DNA from 2 places in the Limosilactobacillus sp. DJ3M12 genome. Region 1 is predicted to be linked to the other one. Evidence: a T-box and tRNA genes for the amino acid it is inferred to sense, from the RefSeq annotation. Region 1 holds a T-box; the other holds one or more tRNA genes.
What was found. The T-box of region 1 lies ahead of leuS (leucine--tRNA ligase). A T-box ahead of a tRNA ligase gene usually reads a tRNA of that ligase, here a tRNA-Leu.
Positions count from the first base shown of each region.

Region 2: it encodes a tRNA-Leu, which carries the amino acid that the T-box ahead of leuS (leucine--tRNA ligase) is inferred to sense. The anticodon was not compared.

Region 1 is NZ_CANCWY010000002.1:147,333-158,811, reverse strand. Features, by position in the region: gene QOS06_RS03210 (HdeD family acid-resistance protein) at 12-536, opposite strand; gene QOS06_RS03205 (IS110 family RNA-guided transposase) at 898-2,118, shown strand; gene QOS06_RS03200 (hypothetical protein) at 2,424-2,591, opposite strand; gene QOS06_RS03195 (VanZ family protein) at 2,603-3,214, opposite strand; gene QOS06_RS03190 (amino acid permease) at 3,305-4,651, shown strand; gene QOS06_RS03185 (Fur family transcriptional regulator) at 4,736-5,191, opposite strand; gene QOS06_RS03180 (MFS transporter) at 5,315-6,754, shown strand; gene QOS06_RS03175 (DNA-3-methyladenine glycosylase I) at 6,833-7,372, shown strand; SMK box riboswitch at 7,423-7,535, shown strand; gene metK (methionine adenosyltransferase) at 7,533-8,720, shown strand; T-box leader at 8,773-8,981, shown strand; gene leuS (leucine--tRNA ligase) at 9,042-11,462, shown strand.
Region 2 is NZ_CANCWY010000009.1:37,245-48,723, reverse strand. Features, by position in the region: gene QOS06_RS06255 (nicotinate phosphoribosyltransferase) at 1-177, shown strand, start outside; gene nadE (NAD(+) synthase) at 190-1,017, shown strand; gene QOS06_RS06245 (Tex family protein) at 1,083-3,260, shown strand; gene QOS06_RS06240 (SprT family protein) at 3,253-3,705, shown strand; tRNA gene QOS06_RS06235 (tRNA-Leu) at 3,763-3,848, shown strand; gene QOS06_RS06230 (glycoside hydrolase family 2 TIM barrel-domain containing protein) at 4,008-5,894, shown strand; gene QOS06_RS06225 (beta-galactosidase small subunit) at 5,878-6,837, shown strand; gene QOS06_RS06220 (putative glycosyltransferase family protein) at 6,935-8,704, opposite strand; gene QOS06_RS06215 (2,3-bisphosphoglycerate-dependent phosphoglycerate mutase) at 8,835-9,584, shown strand; gene QOS06_RS06210 (alpha/beta hydrolase) at 9,559-10,425, shown strand; gene QOS06_RS06205 (trans-sulfuration enzyme family protein) at 10,703-11,479, shown strand, end outside.

The DNA of each region.
Region 1 (11,479 bases):
TAAGGTATACGTTAAAATGCTTGAATAAGTTTCATGATTCCGAACACAATCAAGAATGTTGAAACTAACCATACCACTGTAATAGCGGAAAGTAATGGGCTAAATAAAAGAATAACTCCTAATACCAAACTCAAAATTGCTAGAATTACAATGAACCAGTAGTATCCACGATGAAATTCCTTGAAAAACTTCGCACTGATCAACTCAGTGATAGAATCAAGGATAAACCAGATAGCGAAGATGATAGCAATGAAGAGTACCCCAAAGCTTGGTTGGAAAAGAAAAATAATTCCTAAAATGATATCTAAAATTGCAGAAAAAATTAACCAACCTGAGGATTCTCCTAAGATTCGACCGATTCGTTGACGGAACCATAATTCATAAATTCCGCGGAAAATAAAAGTAATTCCGGCAACAATGGCTAAGAAGTGAAGGGTTTTATCTGGCCGCGTGAATGATGCAATTCCGGCAATGATAAATAAGACCCCAACAATTAGGCTAAACCAGTCAAAGCCCTTTTTAGTTTCTTCAAACATTGAAAAACCTCCCTAAAAATAAAATTATTAATATCATAGTTCAAATGGGTTAATAAAACAAGAAGAAAGGAAATCTCAACAAGGTAGTATAATACATATAGGATGAAATAGTAAACAACCTAAGATTAGTTCAGGATAAAAATAATTATTGTCCTGGACTTTTTTGTTATTCTGAAGATAGAGCTAAGATCGATCATGCTCCCAGGGACTTCGAGTCCGTATTATAAAATGATCTCCGCTATCTTTGATTTGATATTTTGCTTTTAGGTTGTGGAACTACGAGTTCAAGTATTTAGGAAATAAAGTACAAATCTAGGATAGCGGTTATGTCTAGCTCTATTTATAGAAAGGAAGTTTTTTTATGGCTGATATATTTGCCTTGGATGTTTCAATGGGGAAAAGCTACTGTGTCTGGTATCGAGGGAAACACTGTTTAAAGGAGTTTTCTTTAGTACAAACGAAAGTGGGGTTTAATGCTCTACGAGATATGATTAAGAAAGCTCAGAAGTCAATTATCTACTTTGAAGCGACTGGAATTTATTCGCGAGTAATTGAACATTTCTGTGAGACCAATGGTCTCCGCTTTTGCCGTCTTAATCCACTAGAACTTCATTTAAAGTCCAAGAGTCTACGACGAGTTAAGACCGATCAGAAAGACGCTCATCGGATTGCGCTCACTGTCCAGGAAAATGCTTTTCGATTAACAGTTCCTTGGAAAAAAGACCATCTTCAGTTACATGAGCTTAGTCGGTTCTATAATCAGCTCAATGCTGATTGGAACTATCGTCTAAATCATCTTCATACTGCACTTGAACAAGTTTTTCCAGAACTTAAGCAATTATTTGTAAATAGAACATCTAAATTAGCGTTGAATATCGTGGAGCTTTTTTCTCATCCAGCACTAGTTAGGCCTTATTCGAGAGTTAAATTAAAGAATATTCTAATGGCATCTACAGATAAACGAATATCTAAGATGAAAGCTTATAAGTATGCCGATCGATTAATCGATCTCGCCCAAAAATCATATCCGGCTGTTTCTGGTGATGCCATTCAGGTTGATGAAGTTCGCTACTATGCTCGCCAATTAATTGCCTTAACCCGTAAAAGGGAAGAGGTTATCAAGCGGATGGAATCTATTGCCCAGCACTTACCAGAGTATATCCTATACTGCTCTTTTCCGGGAATTGGGAAACAAACTGCGGCTCAGTTAATGGGAGAATTGGGCGACATTAGTCGCTTTGACAATGCCAATCAGCTTAATGCCTTTGTCGGAATTGATATTCGTCGTTACCAATCTGGAACCTATTTAGGTCAAGACCACATTAATAAGCGTGGAAACCCGATTGCCCGTAAGCTCTTATATTTTACTGTAGGTAATATGATCCGCCAACAACACGCTAATTCTAATCATATCGTTGACTATTACTATCGTTTAAAAGAAAAACGACCTCATCCAAAACTGAACAAGGTCGCCATGGTAGCTTGTATGAATAAAACTCTGAAATGTCTCTTATCCATGATTAAGCACCATGAAAAATACCACTATCGGTATACGGACTCAATAGTCCCTGTGAAGGCATAACCACCTCACAATTTTAATATACCACTAATTCTCGATTTTTGAAGAAGAACCGGGTTGGTTTAGTATACTCTTCTTTTCTAAATATTTTTCTTGACTAATCGTAGGAAAAGGGAGCGAGACAGAAGTCACTTGTGACTTCGTTTTTCGATGCGAAGCTAGCCTCTGGGAGCCCCCGCAAGCAACAATAGGCCTTCAGCGTCCGGCAAAGTCGAACGCTGAAGGCCATTGTTGTACTGCGCTGTTCGTATTTTGTGGAAGTGACCTAACTTATGTCACAGCTCCTTTTGTCGTAATTTCCCGGGAAATTAAAGGTGCTCTTTAATACCGTTGGGAAAATCCTTATCAATCTCCTTTAAGATTGGTAATAATGAATTGACATATTCATGATATGCTTCGATTGGCTTTAGATCTTTTGCTCGGGATTGTAGTAAGGTAAGAGCAATATCATGCGCTCTTTGTTCATTTGTAATCATCTTTTACCACCTCAGTTATTCAGTTTATCAGATTTTCCAACTACTAGCATAAATTGTTTAATAACTTGATGAAAAATCGTTTGATCAAGTATGATCATTACTGCAAAACCAATTGTAGTTCCGATGGTATTGCTAATCAAATCATCGACATCGGCAACCCTTCCAATATGGAAAAGAAGGTCGCAAACAAATTGGTTACACTCGATAAATAAGCTGAAGAAAAAGCCGTAGAGAATAGCACGACTGAAGGGCATTTGGTGATTAATTAAATAAAGATAAACTCCTAGTGGTAAGGTCATCACAATATTTAAGAAAAATTCTTGGCTGAGTCCTTGGAGGGGGATGATATTAAATGGTACGCCGTGAAAATAAAATAAAAGTTTGTTAGCAGAACTAAAATTAAATATTGAAGGGGTTAGACAAAGCCAGTCGATAGCAGTTAAATAGATAAAAAAGGTTGCAATTGTAATATGCTGGCTGAAGTTAGGAAATTTTTTCCAAAGGTGATTATGGGTAACGAGGACAGATCCTGCAAAAAAATAAATAAAAAATGGGATCCAGTGAACTAATGCGTACAATGTAATTTCTCCTTCTACGAAAAATGGTATACAATAGGTTTTCAATGTTATATATCATAGTTGATTTTTTTAGTAATGACTAGTAAACCTAACTAGGATTAATAAAACTTCAATTATTGAGAAAGAGAGAGGATCATGGCAGAAAAACAAGAATTTACACGTAAGCTTAAAAGCCGTCATATTCAATTAATGGCGCTTGGCGGAACGATTGGGACAGGATTATTTCTTGGATCGGGGAAGGCAATTCACGCTGCTGGTCCAGCAATCCTTTTAGCATATTTAATTACTGGGATTATTTGTTTTGGAATTATGCGGGCCCTGGGAGAGTTGCTTCTTTCCGACTTACATTATCATTCGTTTATGGATGCGATTCGTGATTATCTTGGTAATCGCGTGAGTTTTGTAATGGGCTGGGCTTATTGGGTGTGTTGGCTAGCATTGGCAATGGCCGAAGTTACCGCCATTGGCTTATATTTTCAACTATGGTTTCCTCAAGTTCCCCAATGGTTACCTGGATTAATAACTCTCCTAATTTTATTGGGATTAAATCTAATGACTGTTAGTACGTTTGGTGAACTCGAATTTTGGTTTGCCCTTATTAAAATTTTGGCAATTGTTATTTTAATTGCCGTTGGTGTCATTTTAGTTTTACTTCATTTTCATTCGGTAAGCGGCTATCTCGCTACTCCTGCTAATTTAGTTAATGATGGGGGCTTTTTTGCTACCGGGACAAAGGGCTTCATGCTTTCTTTTCAAATGGTTGTATTTGCCTTTGTTGGAATTGAAATGGTAGGGGTGACAGCGGCTGAGGCAGAGAATCCTAAAGTTGTTATTCCTAAGGCAATTAATGGTATTCCTGTTCGAATTATGCTCTTTTATATCGGTGCTTTGGCTGTCATTATGTGCATTTATCCGTGGAGTAAACTTTCACCAAGCAATAGTCCGTTTGTCCTTGTTTTTCGCGACATCGGTCTTCCGGGGGCTGCTAGTATCGTTAATTTTGTAGTAATTACTGCTGCGGCTTCTGCTTGTAATAGTTCTCTATATACAACTGGTCGGATGCTAGCTGAGTTAACCTCTACTGCTCATCGGCCTGTTATCCGTAAGATTAGTCGCTTATCTAAGCGGTCGGTGCCTGCAACAGCGGTTATTATTTCTGCAGTCGTTATTGGAATTGCCGCTATCTTAAACTTAGTAATGCCAGAAGGAGTTTTTACTTTTGTTTCCAGTATTGCTACCACGAGTTTTCTCTTTGTATGGGCTGCTATCATCTTGGCACATTTAAAATATATTCGTCAGCATCCGCAATCAAGGACTTTTAAGATGCCAGGCGCACCTTTTACTGACTATGTTATTTTAGTTTTTCTTTTTATTGTGCTAATTGTTTTATGTATGGAGAAACAAACTTTAATTGCGCTTATACTAACTTTAGCTTGGTTTGCAATTCTTGCCGTTGCTTCGTTAACACAAAAGAAAGCATAAAAAGTTAATTTCCACGATATCGTAACAAGATTCGTATAAAAAAGGCTGTTGAAAAAACAAAAGTTTTTTCTCAGCCTCTTTTTACTAACGATTCAAATGTAATTTACGTTGACACTCGGGACAAATGCCATGGACTTCGATGTTATTTCCTGTAACTAGATAGCCAGTCTTTTCATGAGTCATAACCGTTAATTCTTTCGTGATTGCAGTAAAATGTTCATCAAAAACATCAGAAATCTTACCACAATTATCGCAGACGACATGATAATGCGGGTGGCCGAAATAATCAAAGTGGGTACTGCCGTCTCCATTTTTTAGCTCAATTACGAGATTATAATCAACGAAGAGTTTTAGAGTATTGTAAACAGTTGCCATACTGATATTGTCAACTGTGTCTTTAAGGTCATCATAAATCATTTCGACACTTGGATGAGTATGATGATTGATTAAGTAATTTAAGATAGTTTTCCGTTGGGGAGTAAGACGAACCTTGTTTTCACGGAGATGGTCAAGAGCTCGATCAAATTCTGCTTCTGCCATAATGTCGTCCCCTTTCTTAAAATAATTATAATCTATTGACATTATAACATTTACATTCACTAATTCAAAACATATAATAATTAACGGTCAGATAATAATTATTCTAAAGAAGGAGAGAATGATATGGATCAAAGTATCGCACGCAATGGAAAAAGTTATAGTCGCTTTTGGTTTATTTTTACTTTACTAGTTGGTACCTTTACGATGTCGATTAGTCAATCATCGTTGTCAACTGCCTATCCAACTTTAATGAACGCTTTTGGGATTTCAGCATCAACCGTTCAATGGCTGACGACTGGTTTTATGCTCGTAATGTGTGTCAGCATGCCAATTAGCCCGTGGATGCTCAATAATATGAGTTTTAAGACAATGTTCATTGGAGCACTGGGACTATTTGATATTGGATCCTTGATGATTGTTTTAACCCCCGCGTCTTGGGGAATTAATGGCTTCTGGTTTATGATGATTGGACGAGCCATGGAAGCATTTGCTGTCGGAGTTTTATTCCCATCATACCAAACTGTTTTGCTTGAGATTACGCCTAAAGAAGAGCGGGGATCAACAATGGGAATTGCTGGTTTGGTAATGGGATCCGCCCTTGCCTGTGGACCGATTGTTTCAGGAATTGTTCTAAAGTTTTTTAGCTGGAAGAGCCTTTTTATCCTCTTTATGCTTGTTATTTCGGCAATTATTTTAATGGCTGCTAGCGGACTGATCCAAGATGTAATGGAACGACATGAAACGAACCTTGATTGGCTATCAGTAATCTTACTAATTGGGTTAATTGGGATTATGTACGTTGTTGACCAAACCGGAAAAAAGAATCCTGCATGGGGAATAAATGCAGGGATCTTTATCATTAGTCTTATTGCGGTTACCTGGTTCTGCATTCGGCAGCTTCACCTCAAGCACCCGCTATTGGAATTACGGGTATTGAAGACTTTTAATTATGATTTAGCAATTCTTTTAACGTCGATTTCATATATTGCCTTAATTGTAACGACAATTATTTTCCCCCTTTATTATCAGGGATTATTAAAAGTTAGTCCATTTGTTTCTGGAATGGCCCTAGTGCCTGGCGCTGCTTTTCTTAGTATCCTGAATCCTTTGTCAGGAAAGTTAGCTGATAAAATTGGGTTTAAACCGACAATGCTGGTAGGAATGTTTATGATTATCATTGGCTGGGTTGCTGGATTAATCGTCCTTAATCACCTCAGCTTGTTGGGAATGATCCTTTGCGCAATGGTGATTGAAGGTGGAAATGCCTTTGTAATGATGCCGGCCGTCACACTGGGAGCAAATGCCTTACCTGATAAATTAGTGCCCCACGGAACAGCTGTAATTACAACAGTCCGGCAAGTTCTCGGGTCCGCGGGTGTTACTATTTCAACACTGATCTTAACAGTTGCTACTACAAATGCGCTTCAGCGGGGGAGTTCGGCGCAAGTCGCTTCCCTTCACGGCTATCATTTAGTATTTATTGGCATGATCATCACTGAATTGATTGGTCTCATACTAGCATTTATGCTAAAAAATACTAATAAGGAAAAAAGTACAAAATAACCAAAAATTCGTATATAAATAGGGAGGAGAAAATTTCTGCTCCCTATTTATTTTAAAAACAAAAAAGAGGTACTGATAATGACACTTAAACGACCACAATGGGCAAATGCGACACCAGAAATGCAAGACTATTATGATCACTACTGGGGATTTCCAGTTCATAATGACCAGCAGTTATTTGCAATGTTATCTTTAGAATTATTTCAGGCTGGTTTAACTTGGCAGACAATCTGGCGGCGACGGGAAGCATTTAATCAGGCATTCGATAACTTTAATATTGAAAAAGTGGCATCATTTACCGATGAAGATATTAATCGATTATGCGAGGATGAAACTATTATTCGTAATCGTCTTAAAATATTAGCGGTAATTAATAATGCACAAGTGATTTTAAAATTACGGAAAACGGGAAAGACGTTTGATAATTATGTGTGGCGCTTTGTTGATGATCAGCCTCAAGACTTGGGGTTAACTACCGATGTTGAATTAGCTCCTAAAACGCCGGCTTCGGAAGAAATAGCCAAGCAAATGCGGAAGGATGGATTTAAATTTGTTGGTCCGACAATTATTTACTCTTTCATGACGGCAGTAGGGATGGTCAATGCCCGTTTGAAGTAAGAATGTAAGGATTAACATTGATTGTTGGTTGACAATTATGCTAAGATTATTATCGTTATAAAGCAATTCCCGATAGGATTCACGTCTGAACGTGAAGATGCCTTGTAACCGCAACTACAAACTATTTGAAAGTTTCAATAGAATATGGGGGAATTAGAAAATGGCAGAACGACATTTATTTACATCCGAATCAGTATCAGAAGGACATCCAGATAAGATTGCTGACCAAATCAGTGACGCGATCTTAGATGAATTGCTTAAGAAGGATCCTGATTCACGGGTTGCAGTTGAAACCTCAGTTACTACTGGACTAGTATTAGTCTTTGGTGAAGTTTCTACTAAGGCCTACGTTAATATCCAACAGATTGTGCGGGACACAATTCGTAAGATCGGTTATACAGATGGCAAGTACGGTTTCGATGCTGATAACTGTGCTGTTATCACTGCGATCGATGAACAATCACCAGACATTGCGCAAGGGGTTGATGACTCCTTAGAAACGCGTGAAGGTGAAGCTGATCCGCTTGATAAGATTGGTGCCGGTGACCAAGGATTGATGTTTGGTTACGCTACTGACGAAACACCTGAATATATGCCATTAACATTGGTTTTAAGCCATAAATTAATGCGTAAGATTGCTCAACTACGTAAGGATGGCGTTATCTCTTACCTTCGTCCAGATGCAAAGGCCGAAGTAACTGTAGAATACGATGAGAATGACAAGCCATTACGTGTTGACACCGTTGTTTTAAGTACCCAGCATGATCCAGAGGTTTCACTTGATCAAATTAAAAAGGATATTAAAGAACAAGTGATTGAAGCAGTCATTCCGGCTGAGTACCTTGATGACCAAACTAAGTACTTCATTAATCCAACAGGTCGCTTTGTAATCGGTGGACCGCAAGGGGATGCCGGCTTAACAGGACGGAAGATTATTGTTGATACTTATGGTGGGGCTGCCCATCACGGTGGTGGAGCCTTTTCTGGAAAGGATGCTACTAAGGTTGACCGTTCTGCTAGTTATGCTGCGCGCTATATTGCTAAAAACATTGTCGCAGCTGGTTATGCTAAGAAGGCCGAAATTCAAGTTGCTTATGCTATTGGTGTAGCAGAACCAGTATCGATCATGATTAATACTTATGGTACCGGTACCCGTTCAGAAGAAGAATTAATTGCCGCTGTTCGAAAAGTATTTGATTTACGTCCAGCTGGAATTATTGAAATGCTCGACTTGAAGCGGCCAATTTACAAGCAAACTGCTGCTTATGGTCACTTTGGTCGAACTGATGTGGACTTACCATGGGAACACCTTGATAAAGTTGATGAATTAAAAGAAATTTTAGGCTAATAATTTAGTTACACGCTTGCAATCATTAACGGTGGTTGTTAAAATAGGCGTTAAATATTTGATCGTAATAGAAATAGTAGTTTTTGACGAGGTCAGCAGAGATCCTGTGGTGGTGTGAACAGGAGACTGGTCATTTACGAACTCATCTAAATGTGATTATTACTGAATTTTAGTAGGTAATGACGTTTACCGCGTTAAGGTCCTAAGCGCCATGGCTTCCATGGAAAACGGGTGGTACCGCGGAGTTATTTCGTCTCGTAGATTAATTTCTACGGGACTTTTTTATTACGATTATTAAAATCAGAATAAGGAGTAGAAAATATGGCTTACAATCATAAGACGATTGAAAAAAAGTGGCAAAAGTTTTGGAAGAAGAATGAAACTTTTAAAGCAGACCTTAATAAGGACCAAAAGAAGTATTATGCATTAGACATGTTCCCGTATCCATCTGGTCAAGGACTCCACGTTGGTCACCCAGAAGGTTATACAGCTACGGATGTAATGTCACGGATGAAGCGGATGCAAGGCTTTAATGTTTTACATCCAATGGGGTGGGATGCATTCGGTTTGCCAGCTGAACAATATGCGTTAAAGACTGGTCATAACCCCAAGGACTTTACGAACAAAAATATTGATCATTTCCGTGACCAAATCCAATCACTCGGGTTCTCATATGACTGGGACCGTGAAGTAAATACGACTGATCCTAAGTTCTACAAGTGGACTCAATGGATTTTTGAACAGCTCTACAAGAAGGGGCTTGCTTACGAAAGTGAAATTATGGTTAACTGGGCCCCTGATTTTATGGGTGGAACAGTTGTTGCCAACGAAGAAGTTGAAGATGGCAAGACTAAACGTGGCGGCTATCCCGTTTACCGTAAGCCAATGCGTCAATGGGTTTTGAAAATTACTGCTTATGCGGACCGTTTGATTGACGATCTTGATCTTGTTGACTGGCCAGAAAGCGTTAAAGAAATGCAACGTAACTGGATCGGTCGTTCAGAAGGTGCTTCAGTATTTTTCCCAGTTGTGGGGGATGAAGATACTAAGATTGAAGTATTTACGACGCGGGCAGATACGCTCTTTGGTGCTTCTTATGTTGTTCTTGCTCCCGAGCAAGAATTAGTTGACCAATTGACAACATCAGAACACAAGGCGGAAGTTGAAAAGTACAAGGAAGAAGCGTCACGGCGGTCTGATCTTGAGCGGACTGACTTAAACAAGGACAAGACTGGTGTATTTACTGGTTCTTACGTTATTAATCCAGTTAACGGTGAAAAACTACCAATTTGGATTAGTGATTACGTGCTTGCTTCATATGGAACTGGAGCAGTAATGGCTGTTCCTTCCGGAGATCAACGTGATTATGACTTTGCTACTAAGTTTGACTTGCCAATCAAGCCTGTTATTGAAGGAACAGATGTGTCAGAAGGTGCTTTTGATGGTGACGGTAAGCACATTAATTCTGGTTTCCTTGATGGCTTGAACATTGCTGATGCAAAGCAAAAGATGATCGATTGGCTTGAAGAACACGATGCTGGTCATAAGAAAGTTAACTACCGTCTTCGTGATTGGATCTTCAGTCGGCAACGTTACTGGGGTGAACCAATTCCAGTTATCCACTGGGATGATGGGACAACCTCATTAGTTCCAGAAGATGAACTTCCACTTGAATTACCAAAGACTGATAACATCGAACCATCAGGAACTGGTGAAAGTCCATTAGCAAATGTTGAAGATTGGGTTAACGTTTATGACGAAAATGGTCGTCATGGTCTTCGTGAGACTAACACCATGCCACAATGGGCCGGTTCATCATGGTACTGGCTCCGGTACACTGATCCTCATAATGACAAGGAATTTGCCTCAAAAGAAGCTCTTGATTACTGGTCACCAGTTGATCTCTATGTTGGTGGAGCTGAACACGCTGTTCTTCACTTGCTCTATGCTCGATTCTGGCATAAGGTTCTTTATGACCTCGGTCTCGTACCAACTAAAGAACCATTCATGAAGCTTGTTAACCAGGGGATGATTCTTGGTTCAAACCATGAAAAGATGTCGAAGTCCAAAGGTAATGTTGTTAACCCTGATGACATTGTTGACCAATATGGGGCTGATACTTTACGTCTTTACGAAATGTTCATGGGACCACTTGAAGAATCGGTACCTTGGGATGAAAAAGGACTTCATGGTGCTAATAAGTGGGTTCAACGTGTATGGCGGTTGTTGATGGATGATAATAACCACCTCCGTGACCGGGTATCCACTTTCAATGATGGTAAGCTTACCAAGGTTTACAATCAAACTGTTAAGAAGGTTACCGAAGACTACGAACGGATGCACTTCAACACGGCTATTTCTCAATTGATGGTCTTTGTAAACGAAGCCTACAAGGTTGATGATTTACCAGTTGAATACATGAAAGGCTTTGTAAAGATGATTGCACCAATCATGCCTCACATGGCTGAAGAACTCTGGAGTCAATTCGGTGAGAGTGATACAATCACTTACCAATCATGGCCAACTTACGATCCAAAAGCTTTAGTTGAAGATGAAGTTGAAATGATCGTCCAGGTTAACGGTAAGGTACGGGCTAAGATTAAGATGGCCAAGGATACTGACCGCGATGAAGCACAACAACTTGCTTTAGCAAACGAACATGTTAAGAAGTTTACTGACGGCAAGGATATTAAGAAAGTCATTGTTGTCCCTAACAAGATCGTTAACATTGTTGCAAAATAGTAAATTAATAAAGGGCA
Region 2 (11,479 bases), on a different contig from region 1:
CCGACCTTAGAGGAGAGTCGTCAACACCGTTTCGATAGCTTAAATGCTTTATGGGATGAATATAAACGCGATTTAAACCCAGAAGTATACCCAGTCGATTTATCACAGAAATGCTATGATAACAAACTTAAATTAATTCACCAAGTTCATGAATATGTTAAATCATTGAATAAGTAGAGGTAATCTGTAGTGCGAAAGTATCAAGAAGAAATAATTAATGCATTAGGCGTTAACTCGCAAATTGATCCCCAAGCAGAAGTAACTAAACGTATCCAGTTCATCTGTGATTTTCTCCAAACCACTAAGATGAAGGCCCTGGTATTAGGAATTTCTGGCGGTCAAGATTCAAGTTTGGCGGGGCGGCTTTCACAATTGGCAGTCGAAAAACTGCGGGAAGAGACTGGCGACAATGAATACCAATTTATCGCAGTCCGGTTGCCATATGGTGAGCAAGCTGATGAGTCAGATGCAATGTTTGCAATTAATGACTTCATTAAACCTGATAAAATAATGCGGGTTAATATTAAGGCGGCTACTGATGCGATGGTAGTATCCTTAAACGAAGCCGGTACGCCAATTAGCGATTTTAATAAGGGAAACATTAAAGCCCGGGAACGAATGATTGTTCAATATGCTATTGGCGGAGAAAACAAAGGAGCCGTAGTGGGAACAGACCACGCCGCTGAAGCAGTAACTGGTTTTTATACTAAATTTGGGGATGGTGGTGCAGATATCACGCCACTTTCTGGATTGGATAAGCGACAAGGAAAAGCCTTATTACAATACTTAGGAGCACCAGCAAAACTTTATGATAAAACACCAACCGCAGACTTGGAAGAAGACAAACCAATGCGTCCCGATGAAGAAGCGCTTGGTGTTCGCTATGATGAAATCGACGACTACTTAGAAGGTCGTGAAGTTTCGCCAGCAGCTGCTGAAAAAATTGAAGGCTGGTATCGTCGAACCCAACATAAGCGCCACTTGCCGATTGCTCCATATGATACTTGGTGGAAGTAAATTGATAATAAAATGGGAGGCTGGGAATCAACTCAGTCTCTTTACTAGTTTTAAGGAGAATGATAATGGAAGAGGAAACACTTCAGCTTGTTAGCAAACAATTGCCAGATATTCGCCCTCAACAAATTAAAGCGGCCCTCGGATTAATGGATGAGGGAAATACGATTCCTTTTATTGCCCGTTACCGTAAGGAAATGACGGGCACGCTTGATGAAGTTCAATTGCAAGCGATCCGGGATGAATATCACCGGGTAACGACATTACGGGAACGTCAAGCAACAGTCATCAATAAAATTAAAGAGCTCGGTAAGCTAACACCGGCGCTCGAAAAGCAAATTAACAGTGCAACTGAATTGCAAGAAGTAGAAGACCTTTACTTGCCATATAAGCAAAAGCGGCAGACAAAGGCCCAACAAGCTCGTGAACATGGCTTGACACCGTTAGCAAATTGGCTGCTATCTTATCCCGATGATGATTTAAGTGCGAAGGCGCAAGAGTTTATTAACGATGATGTTCCTGATGCTGAAAGTGCATTAACAGGCGCCCATGAAATTTTGGCTGAAGCAATTAGTGAAATGGCCACGGTACGAAGCTGGTTGCGAAATTATACTGCTCAACATGGTCAATTAGAGACAAGCGTAAAACGTGATGGTGAAGAAAAGGATGAACTGGGGACTTACAAGCAGTACTATGAGTTCACTAGTCCAGTTCAGAAATTGAATTCTTATCAAATCTTGGCTTTTAACCGCGGAGAAAAAGAAGGGATTATTAACGTCAAAATCACTTTAGCTGAAGAACCAGTGATGAATTACCTTCGTTTCCGTTTGATTAAAACTAGCAAGAAAAATGATGCGACTGCCTTTATTGAGGAAGCTTACAAGGATGCTTACAAGCGTTTCTTGGGTCCAGCAATTGAACGGGAACTGCGGCGACAATTAACAGAGGGCGCTGATGAACAAGCGATTAAGGTCTTTGGTGAAAATCTCTATCATTTATTGATGCAAGCACCAATCAAGGGAAAAGTTGTATTGGGCTTCGATCCTGCCTACCGAACAGGCTGTAAATTGGCGGTTCTTGATGAAAATGGGAAGTTCTTAACCAAAGCGGTTATTTATCCGCATAAGCCAGCGCCAGAAAAGCAACGAGCCGCAGCGGAAGGCGAATTTATTGATTTGCTAGAGAAGTATCATGTTGAAATGATTGCGATCGGTAACGGGACAGCTAGCCGGGAATCAGAACAATTTGTTGCGGAAGCTCTTAAAAAGATCAAACGGCCAATCTATTATGTCATCGTAAATGAAGCTGGTGCCTCTGTTTACTCTGCAAGTAAGGAAGCGCGTGATGAATTTCCTGACTTGCATGTTGAACAGCGAAGTGCAATTAGTATCGGTCGTCGTTTGCAAGATCCACTTGCCGAATTAGTCAAGATTGATCCTCAAGCGGTTGGGGTTGGACAATACCAGCATGATTTGCCGAAGAAAGAATTGAGTGGGGAACTGGAAACGATTGTTGAACGGGCGGTAAACCGGGTTGGCGTTAATCTCAATACAGCTAGTTACCAATTGTTGACGCGGATTTCCGGGCTTAATAAAACAATTGCTAAAAACATTGTTACCTATCGAGATGAAAATGGCCGCTACACAAACCGGACACAGTTAAAGAAAGTGCCACGGTTAGGACCTAAAGCTTATCAACAATCTGTTGGTTTCTTACGGATTATTGGTGGCGAAAATCCATTAGATAACACCGATGTTCACCCAGAAAGTTATCAGGTGGCGGAAAAGATTATTCAAGCGGCAGGAATTAATGTCGATGAGTTGGGAATGCCAAGTGCTGATGATAAGTTAAAGAAAATTGATGTTAAGCAGTTTACGGATGATCAAGTCGGGACTGAAACCGTTACTGATATTATTTCTTCCTTGCAAAAGCCAGGCCGTGACCTGCGTGATTCAATGCCTGCTCCATTATTACGCCATGATGTAATGACGATTGAAGACCTTAAGCCGGGGATGAAACTTCAAGGAACTGTCCGAAACGTTGTCGACTTTGGAGCCTTTGTTGATATCGGTGTCAAACATGATGGGTTAGTTCATGTTTCAAAGATGAGTAAGCAGTTCATTCGTGATCCGCGGGCAATGGTAGCCGTTGGTGATATTGTGGACGTGTGGATTGATGATGTCGACTTGAAGCGCCAGCGAATTCAATTAACGATGCTTGAACCGGAGACAGTCACAAATGACTAATGCTGAATTACAACAATTGACCGAACAGTGGTCGAAAGAATACTTTGGGCGCGAATTTACGCACAAGGTATTTTTTAATAAGCGGTTAAAAAAAACTGGTGGACGTTATCATTTAAGTGACCATCATATTGATATCAACCCGTTAATGTATACTGAGTTTGATCTTCATAATCTGCGCCAAGTGGTCCTTCATGAATTGTGCCATTATCATTTACATCTGTTAGGAATGGATTATCACCATCGCAGTAGAGAATTTAAGACTTTACTAGCACAGGTGGGAGGATCAAGATATGCGCCACCGACTAGTAAAAGAAAGATAAATTCCAAGAAAAAATGGTATTATATATGTGCCGGATGTGGTGTTGAATTCGCACGACAACGGCGTTTTAACACCCAAAGATATATTTGTCGACGATGTGGTCACAAATTTATTTTAAAAAATTGAAAAAAGTTGTTGCCAACGAATAGGTATCTTGCTATAATAATATTCGTTGGTTGATATGCGGCCGTGGCGGAACTGGCAGACGCGTAAGATTAAGGATCTTATGGTCGATTATGACCGTGGAGGTTCAAGTCCTCTCGGCCGCACTACTTAAAAGGCACTGAGTAATATTTGCTCAGTGCCTTTTTTGTTTTAAAATTTCTGTTTAATAAAATTTACGTAAATTTTACCTCTCCTCTTGCTATCTCAATCATGAAAGCGCTATACTTTAGATGTTGTAGATAGTAACGAGGAGGGATTTATCAATGGATGCAGATATCAAATGGCTTGATGAACCGGAAACATTCCGCGTTAATCAATTACCAGCTCATAGTGACCATTATTATTACGGTAACTATGATGAATGGCGGCATAATAATAGTCGTTTTGCGCAAAACTTGGATGGGCAATGGCAATTTAACTTTGCTAAAAACCCGCGTGAACGCGAAGAAGATTTTTATAAGACAGATTATGATAGTAGTAGTTTTGGAACAATCGAAGTCCCTAGTGAGATTGAACTAAATAATTACGCCCAAAATAATTACATTAACACTTTGATTCCGTGGGAAGGTAAGATTTACCGTCGTCCTGCATATGCCCTTAGTCCTGATGATGCGCAAGAGAGATCATTTAGTAATGGGGATGATAATACTGTTGGCGAATACTTAAAACGTTTTGACCTTGATCCTTCCTTACGGGGAAAGCAGGTTCGCATCCGGTTTGACGGTGTCGAGCGTGCCATGTATGTTTGGCTTAATGGTCACTTTATTGGTTACGCTGAAGATAGTTTTACCCCCTCTGAATTTGACCTGACTCCTTACATTCAAGATGAAGGTAATGTTTTGGCTGTGGAAGTTTTCAAGCATAGTACCGCCTCGTGGATTGAGGATCAAGATATGTTCCGTTTTTCTGGTATCTTCCGGAGTGTAAATCTATTAGCCCAACCACTTGTTCATGTTGAAGACCTTAATATTCGGCCAATTGTTACTGATAATTATCAGGACGGTATTTTTAATGTTGACCTTCAACTTCACGGTGAAAAGACCGGGAACGTTAATGTGCGGGTTATCGACAATGATGGTAATACGCTCGTCAATGAAACACACCCTGCTGACTCCACGGTAGAAGTTCGGGATCAATTTTTAGAAAATATTCACTTATGGGATAACCATGATCCTTACCTCTATCAATTGTTGATTGAAATTCGTGATGACGAAGGTAATTTGGTCGAACTCGTTCCATACCACTTTGGTTTTCGTCGAATTGAAATTAATAAAGATCATGTTGTCTTATTGAATGGTCAACGGCTAATTATCAATGGTGTTAACCGTCACGAATGGGATGCTAAACGTGGCCGTGCGATCACGATGGATGATATGACGAGTGATATTCAAACCTTTAAGAAAAATAATATTAATGCCGTTCGGACGTGTCACTATCCAGACCAAATTCCGTGGTATTACCTTTGTGATGATAACGGAATTTACATGATGGCCGAAAATAATCTGGAATCCCACGCTACCTGGCAGAAGATGGGAGCAATTGAACCATCATATAATGTCCCTGGTTCAGTTCCTCAATGGCGTGACGTAGTAGTAGATCGGGCACGGACTAACTATGAAACATTTAAGAACCACCCGTCGATTTTATTCTGGTCTTTAGGTAATGAATCATATGCTGGCGATAATATTGTCAAAATGAATGAATTCTATAAGAAGCATGATGACAGTCGGCTTGTTCACTATGAAGGAGTTTGTCATACTCCTGAATACCGTGATCGGATCTCAGACGTTGAAAGCTGGATGTACTTACCACCTAAAGAAGTTGAGGAGTACTTGAAGAACAATCCAGACAAGCCATTTATGGAATGTGAGTACATGCATGATATGGGGAACTCTGATGGTGGAATGGGTTCGTACATTTCTTTACTTGATAAATACCCACAATACTTTGGTGGCTTCATTTGGGACTTTATTGATCAAGCCCTCCTTGTTAAGGATCCGGTAAGTGGGCAAGAAGTGATGCGCTATGGTGGTGATTTCGATGATCGTCACTCAGATTACGAATTCTCGGGAGATGGCTTGATGTTTGCTGATCGGACACCGAAGCCAGCAATGCAGGAGGTAAGATACTACTATGGCTTACACAAATAAATTACGCGTGATATATGGTGATGCGACATTAGGACTTAGTGGTGACGGCTTTCATTATATTTTTAGCTATGAGCGTGGTGGACTAGAATCGCTTAAGCTAAACGGTAAAGAATGGCTATATCGTGAACCAATGCCGACGTTTTGGCGGGCCACCACTGATAATGACCGAGGAAGCGGCTTTAATATTCGGTCTGCTCAGTGGTTAGCAGCGGACACTTTTCATAAGTGTGTTGCGATTGACCTGACAGTTGATAATCAACACTTTGCCGAATTACCTATTGCGCCGATAACCAATGAATTTAGTGATCCGGTATCTGCTGAGAATGTCAAGATTAAGTATACTTTTGAGATGCTAACAGTTCCGGCTACGCAAGTCACTGTAACTTATGAGGTTAACGGACAAGGTGAGATTAAAGTGACAATGCACTACTACGGTCATAAAGACTTACCTGGTCTGCCAGTAGTAGGAATGCGTTTTATCATGCCAACCGTTGCTACCGGCTTTGACTATCAAGGATTATCCGGTGAAACTTACCCGGACCGGATAGCAGGAGCGACTGAGGGTACCTTCCATGTTGACGGTTTACCAGTTACTAAGTATCTAGTCCCTCAGGAAAATGGAATGCACATGGATACTCATGCATTAACAATTACCCGCGATTCCACCCAAAATAATGCTGATCATTCTCGGGAACCATTTAGCTTAACTATTAAACAAGACGAGCAACCATTTGCCTTCAGTTGTTTACCATATACAGCGGAGGAATTAGAAAATGCAACACACATCGAAGAGCTCCCACTCGCACGACGAACTGTTCTCGTTATTGCGGGAGCCGTTCGAGGTGTTGGGGGAATTGATAGCTGGGGAGCAGATGTTGAAGAACAGTATCATATTCCTGCCGACCGTGATGTTGAGCTTTCGTTTGTATTGAATGCAAAATAAGAGGTTGGATTATATTCCATGTCGCTATGTTCGTAAAAAGTTGTATAACAAAGGTCTCTAACACCCGGTAAATCCGAACGTTAGAGACCTTTTTGTTTTAATTAATTTGTCCAGCTGCAATCCCTTGGAAGTATTTCTTAATATGAGTACAGAAATAATAAAGGCCATAAATTGCAAGTATGCTAAGACCAACTAATGAGATCACTAATAAGGCGGTGAACCATTTAGCTTGCTTAAAGTAGAGGGTAACGGTATTTTTCCCTTTACGTTGCTGAACGTAAGGGGCACCAACCGAGGATCGCTGATAGTGGCGCAGTAGATGACCATTAGCCGTTAATTGTGATTCATGATACGTAATAATTGGCAACCGAACTTTTCCCGCTTTTCCTGCTTCCCATGATAATTGCAATCCTCCATGCGACAAGACAGTATGAGGATATTTATGGGCTTCATTAATAATTTGCCCTTCGTAAGCGTAAGAACGAACATATTTTTGATTCATGTACTTCTTAGGAATCGGCAAATAGTCAGGACTTCTCTTCTCAACCATCGTTAACAATTGACCAGGGTAAAGGTCGTGGACGGAATGTCGCAGTGCGGCCTTATTTTCACTTACGCGGGTAATCGCGCTAAAACTATTAAGAACAATTTCTGAGTCATAGCGTGCTGCGCGTTTATAAACATCAATTGTTGTAGGAGTAAAGACCAGAAAAACCATTAGCAAGAGGATACCGGTGATTAATTGATTTCGTAAGTCAATCTCTTGCGCTTTTTTATCAAGGGTTGTAGCGCTGATCCCAACTCCTGCGAGTAAGAGGGGAAAGGCAATGATTGTCAATCGGTTAGGAAACTGCAAAGTGTGTCCAAGTGCAGGGACCACATCTTGGAAAAAGGACCAAGGAGTAAGGGAAGAACTAAGCAGGAGGACCAAAGAACCAAGTAACGTCAGGACTGTATTAGTAAGCGATTTTTTGAAGGTGAATAATACGTAAATGAGTTGAAGGATAAAGAGAAGCCACATTGCGTAGATTAGATAATCGCGTGTACTGCTAAACATTGAAGGCAGTAGCACATTATCGGCGAGGCTAAAATCGGCAGGATGGGCAATATTATTATGGAGGTTAAGCATTAATAAGGCTCCCCAAACATTAGCCGTTAAAATAATAGTTCCGCCGACTGCCTTCAGCGTTTCGATCCACATTTTCTTACGGTTAGTCGTTATAATTAACCCAATAATAAAGAACGGTGTTAGTGTAATCACAAAAAATAAAGAACTTAGCATATGGATCTGAATGATAATCGTCATCAGGGTCATCAATTGTAGCCAGTTGACTGGTCGTTGGTGATCCTGAATCATGCGTACGCCGCAAATTACCATATAAGGAGCCAGAGCAGCTCCCCAGGCATTCATGTTCTGTGCTAATTCCCATCGTGGAAGCCACCCAATGTTCATATAGATTAGGGCACAGATAATTGCAAATGTCCGTTTACTATGAACGCGGATGCTAAGTTGATACATACCGATTCCACCTAATAGATAGACGATAAAGGTAGTGACGATCTGATATTGATACCAAGTTCCTACTACGCCGAGAATAGCCCCATTTAAATATGCAAAGAGGGGGCCATAAACGGCATTGATGATGCGGCCACTTTGTTGAAAACTATAATTACTTTGAAAATAGCTAAAATTAAGCTGTTGAATTTGCTTAGCGGCATCGTAAAAACGGTTAAAGTGAAAAATGGAGTCCGTCCCTAAAATAACTCCATGTGATACAAACTGGGGGAACATGATTAAATAGGCCATTGCAGCGATGGCACAGTATGGAAGCCCCCAATTAATTAGATTAGCAATTTTAGATTTCATAAAATTGAGAATTAAACCAAATCAGTTTAATTTTTCCTTTCCTCAAATACTTACCTTAATAATTATACGGCAGAAAAGTCGACTGTAAAATAACCTTCTGCAGCTAGTTTAATTGTTAAGCACTAGTAAAATGCGCTATTATAAGATAGTGGCAAAGGGGAGTGAAAAAATGGCAGAATTAGTAATTGTACGTCATGGGCAAAGTCAAGCTAACCGTGATAATATTTTTACTGGCTGGACTGATGTTCCGTTGACTCCTAAAGGAATTGAACAGGGTGAATTAGTCGGCAAGGAATTGCTAAGACTGGGTATCCAATTTAGTGATGCATATACGTCTTACATGGAACGGGCAATCATGACGACTAATATTATCCTAGAAGAAATTAATCAGTTATATATTCCTGTCCATAAAACGTGGCGACTAAACGAACGTCATTATGGGGCATTGAGTGGCCGGAACAAAGATGAAGTGAAGAAAGAGATTGGTGCAGAACAGCTTCATAAATGGCGGCGTGGTTTTAAAGATTTGCCACCACAATTAAAAGAACGTCAGCATGATCACCGCTATGATCGCTTAGGAGTTAAGATTCCGCTTAGTGAGAGTTTAGAAATGACGCTCCAACGACTCCTCCCATATTGGCAAGACCATATTGCGCCTCGTTTGATTGATGGACATAATCAGTTAATTGTTGCCCATGGTAGTTCTTTGCGGGCACTAATTAAATATTTAGATGGTATTTCAGATAACGATATTGATAAAGTGGAAGTTCCAAATGGCAAGCCAATTTTATATTGCTTTGATGATCACCTTAATGTCATTAAAAAGACTTTTATAACAATGGATGGTGAAATTGATGACAATACACGAATTAGCAAATAACCCAACGTTAAGCGGCCAAGTACGCTTGATTGAAAATATTGTTTATGGTGCGATGGATGGTGAGGCATTACATATGTCGATCTTAGCACCGTGGACGCAACGTTTCCCAAAACAATATCAAACTGAACCTCGGCCATTGATTGTCTTTGTTCAAGGAAGCTCGTGGCGAACCCCAAAAATGGGAGAAGAAATTCCACAACTGGTTCAATTTGTTCAGGCCGGGTATATTGTAGCGACTGTTCAACACCGTAGTTCAATTGATGGTCACCCATTTCCTGCGTTTTTGCAAGATGTTAAGACAGCCATCCGTTTCTTACGGGCCAATGCGCAAAAATATGCAATTGATCCGCAACAGGTTGCAATTTGGGGTACTTCCTCTGGAGCCAATGCGGCAATGCTAGTCGGCTTAACGGGTGATGATCCGCACTATAAAGTTGACCTTTATCAAGACGAATCGGATGCAGTAAATGCGGTGGTTAGTTGTTTTGCACCAATGGACGTGGAGAAGACGTTTGAGTATGATGCTAATGTTCCAGGAAATAAGTTACTGCAATATTGCTTATTGGTGCCTGATGTATCAAAGTGGCCAGAAATTGAAAAGCAAATGAGTCCCCTATATCAAGTCAAAGATGGGCAAAACTATCCACCATTTTTATTGTTCCACGGAGATGCTGATAAAGTTGTTCCATATGAACAAATGGAAAAAATGTATATGCGGTTGAAGGATAATGGAAATTCTGTTGAAGCGTACCGGGTTAAGGGTGCGAACCATGAACGAGATTTCTGGAGTCCAACAATTTATAACATTGTGCAGAAGTTTCTTGACGATCAATTTAAATAAATTTTAGTAATTGTATTGACAACTTATTTTTTATAAGTTATGATTTTGACATACTAAGTTAGGAGGAACACGTCATGTTTAACAAACAATTAATTAGCGCTACTGTTTGTTGTTGTGGATCGCGTCTTATGCGACCCACAGTTTGGCGTGCTTACTTTTAGTTGAGTAACTGCTAACGTAATCGGGAATAAATGCATAAGGCGCAAATTCAAGTGAGAAGTTCTTGAGTTTGTGCCTTTTTTGTATTCGTTTTTGCATTCTAAAGGAGATAGATATTATGAAATTCAATACACAATTAATTCATGGCGGTAATAGTGAAGATCCAACCACTGGTGCGGTCTCAACACCGATTTACCGTTCATCAACATTCCATCAACATGTTCTTGGCGGTGAACCTAAATGGGAATATTCTCGAACAGGAAATCCAACACGTGCATCTCTTGAAAAATTAATCGCAGAGCTTGAACATGGGACAGCCGGCTTTGCATTTGCTTCTGGATCTGCTGCTATTCATGCTACTTTTTCTTTATTCTCTCAAGGCGATCATTTTGTAGTTGGTAGTGATGTATACGGGGGAACATTCCGGTTAATCAACAAGGTATTAAAACGCTTTGGCCTTGAATTTACTGTTGTTGACATGCAAGACCTTGAAGCAGTCGAAAATGCAATTCAAGATAATACCGTTGCAGTTTATTTTGAAACGCCAACTAATCCGCTCTTGCAAATCGCTGATATTAAAGCAATTGCTGATATCGCAAAAAAGCATGGAATAAAGACAATTGTTGATAATACCTTTGCTACCCCTTATAACCAACAACCGTTAACTCTTGGGGCAGATATTGTTGTTCACTCCGCAACCAAATATTTAGGCGGTCATAGTGATGTTGTTGCCGGATTAGCAGTTACTAACGATGATGAGATTGCTGAACAATTAGCATTCCTGCAAAACTCAATCGGTAGTACACTTGGCCCTGATGATAGTTGGCTATTACAACGGGGAATGAAAACTCTCGGTGCGCGGATGCGAGCTCACCAAGAAAATGCGAATGAAGTT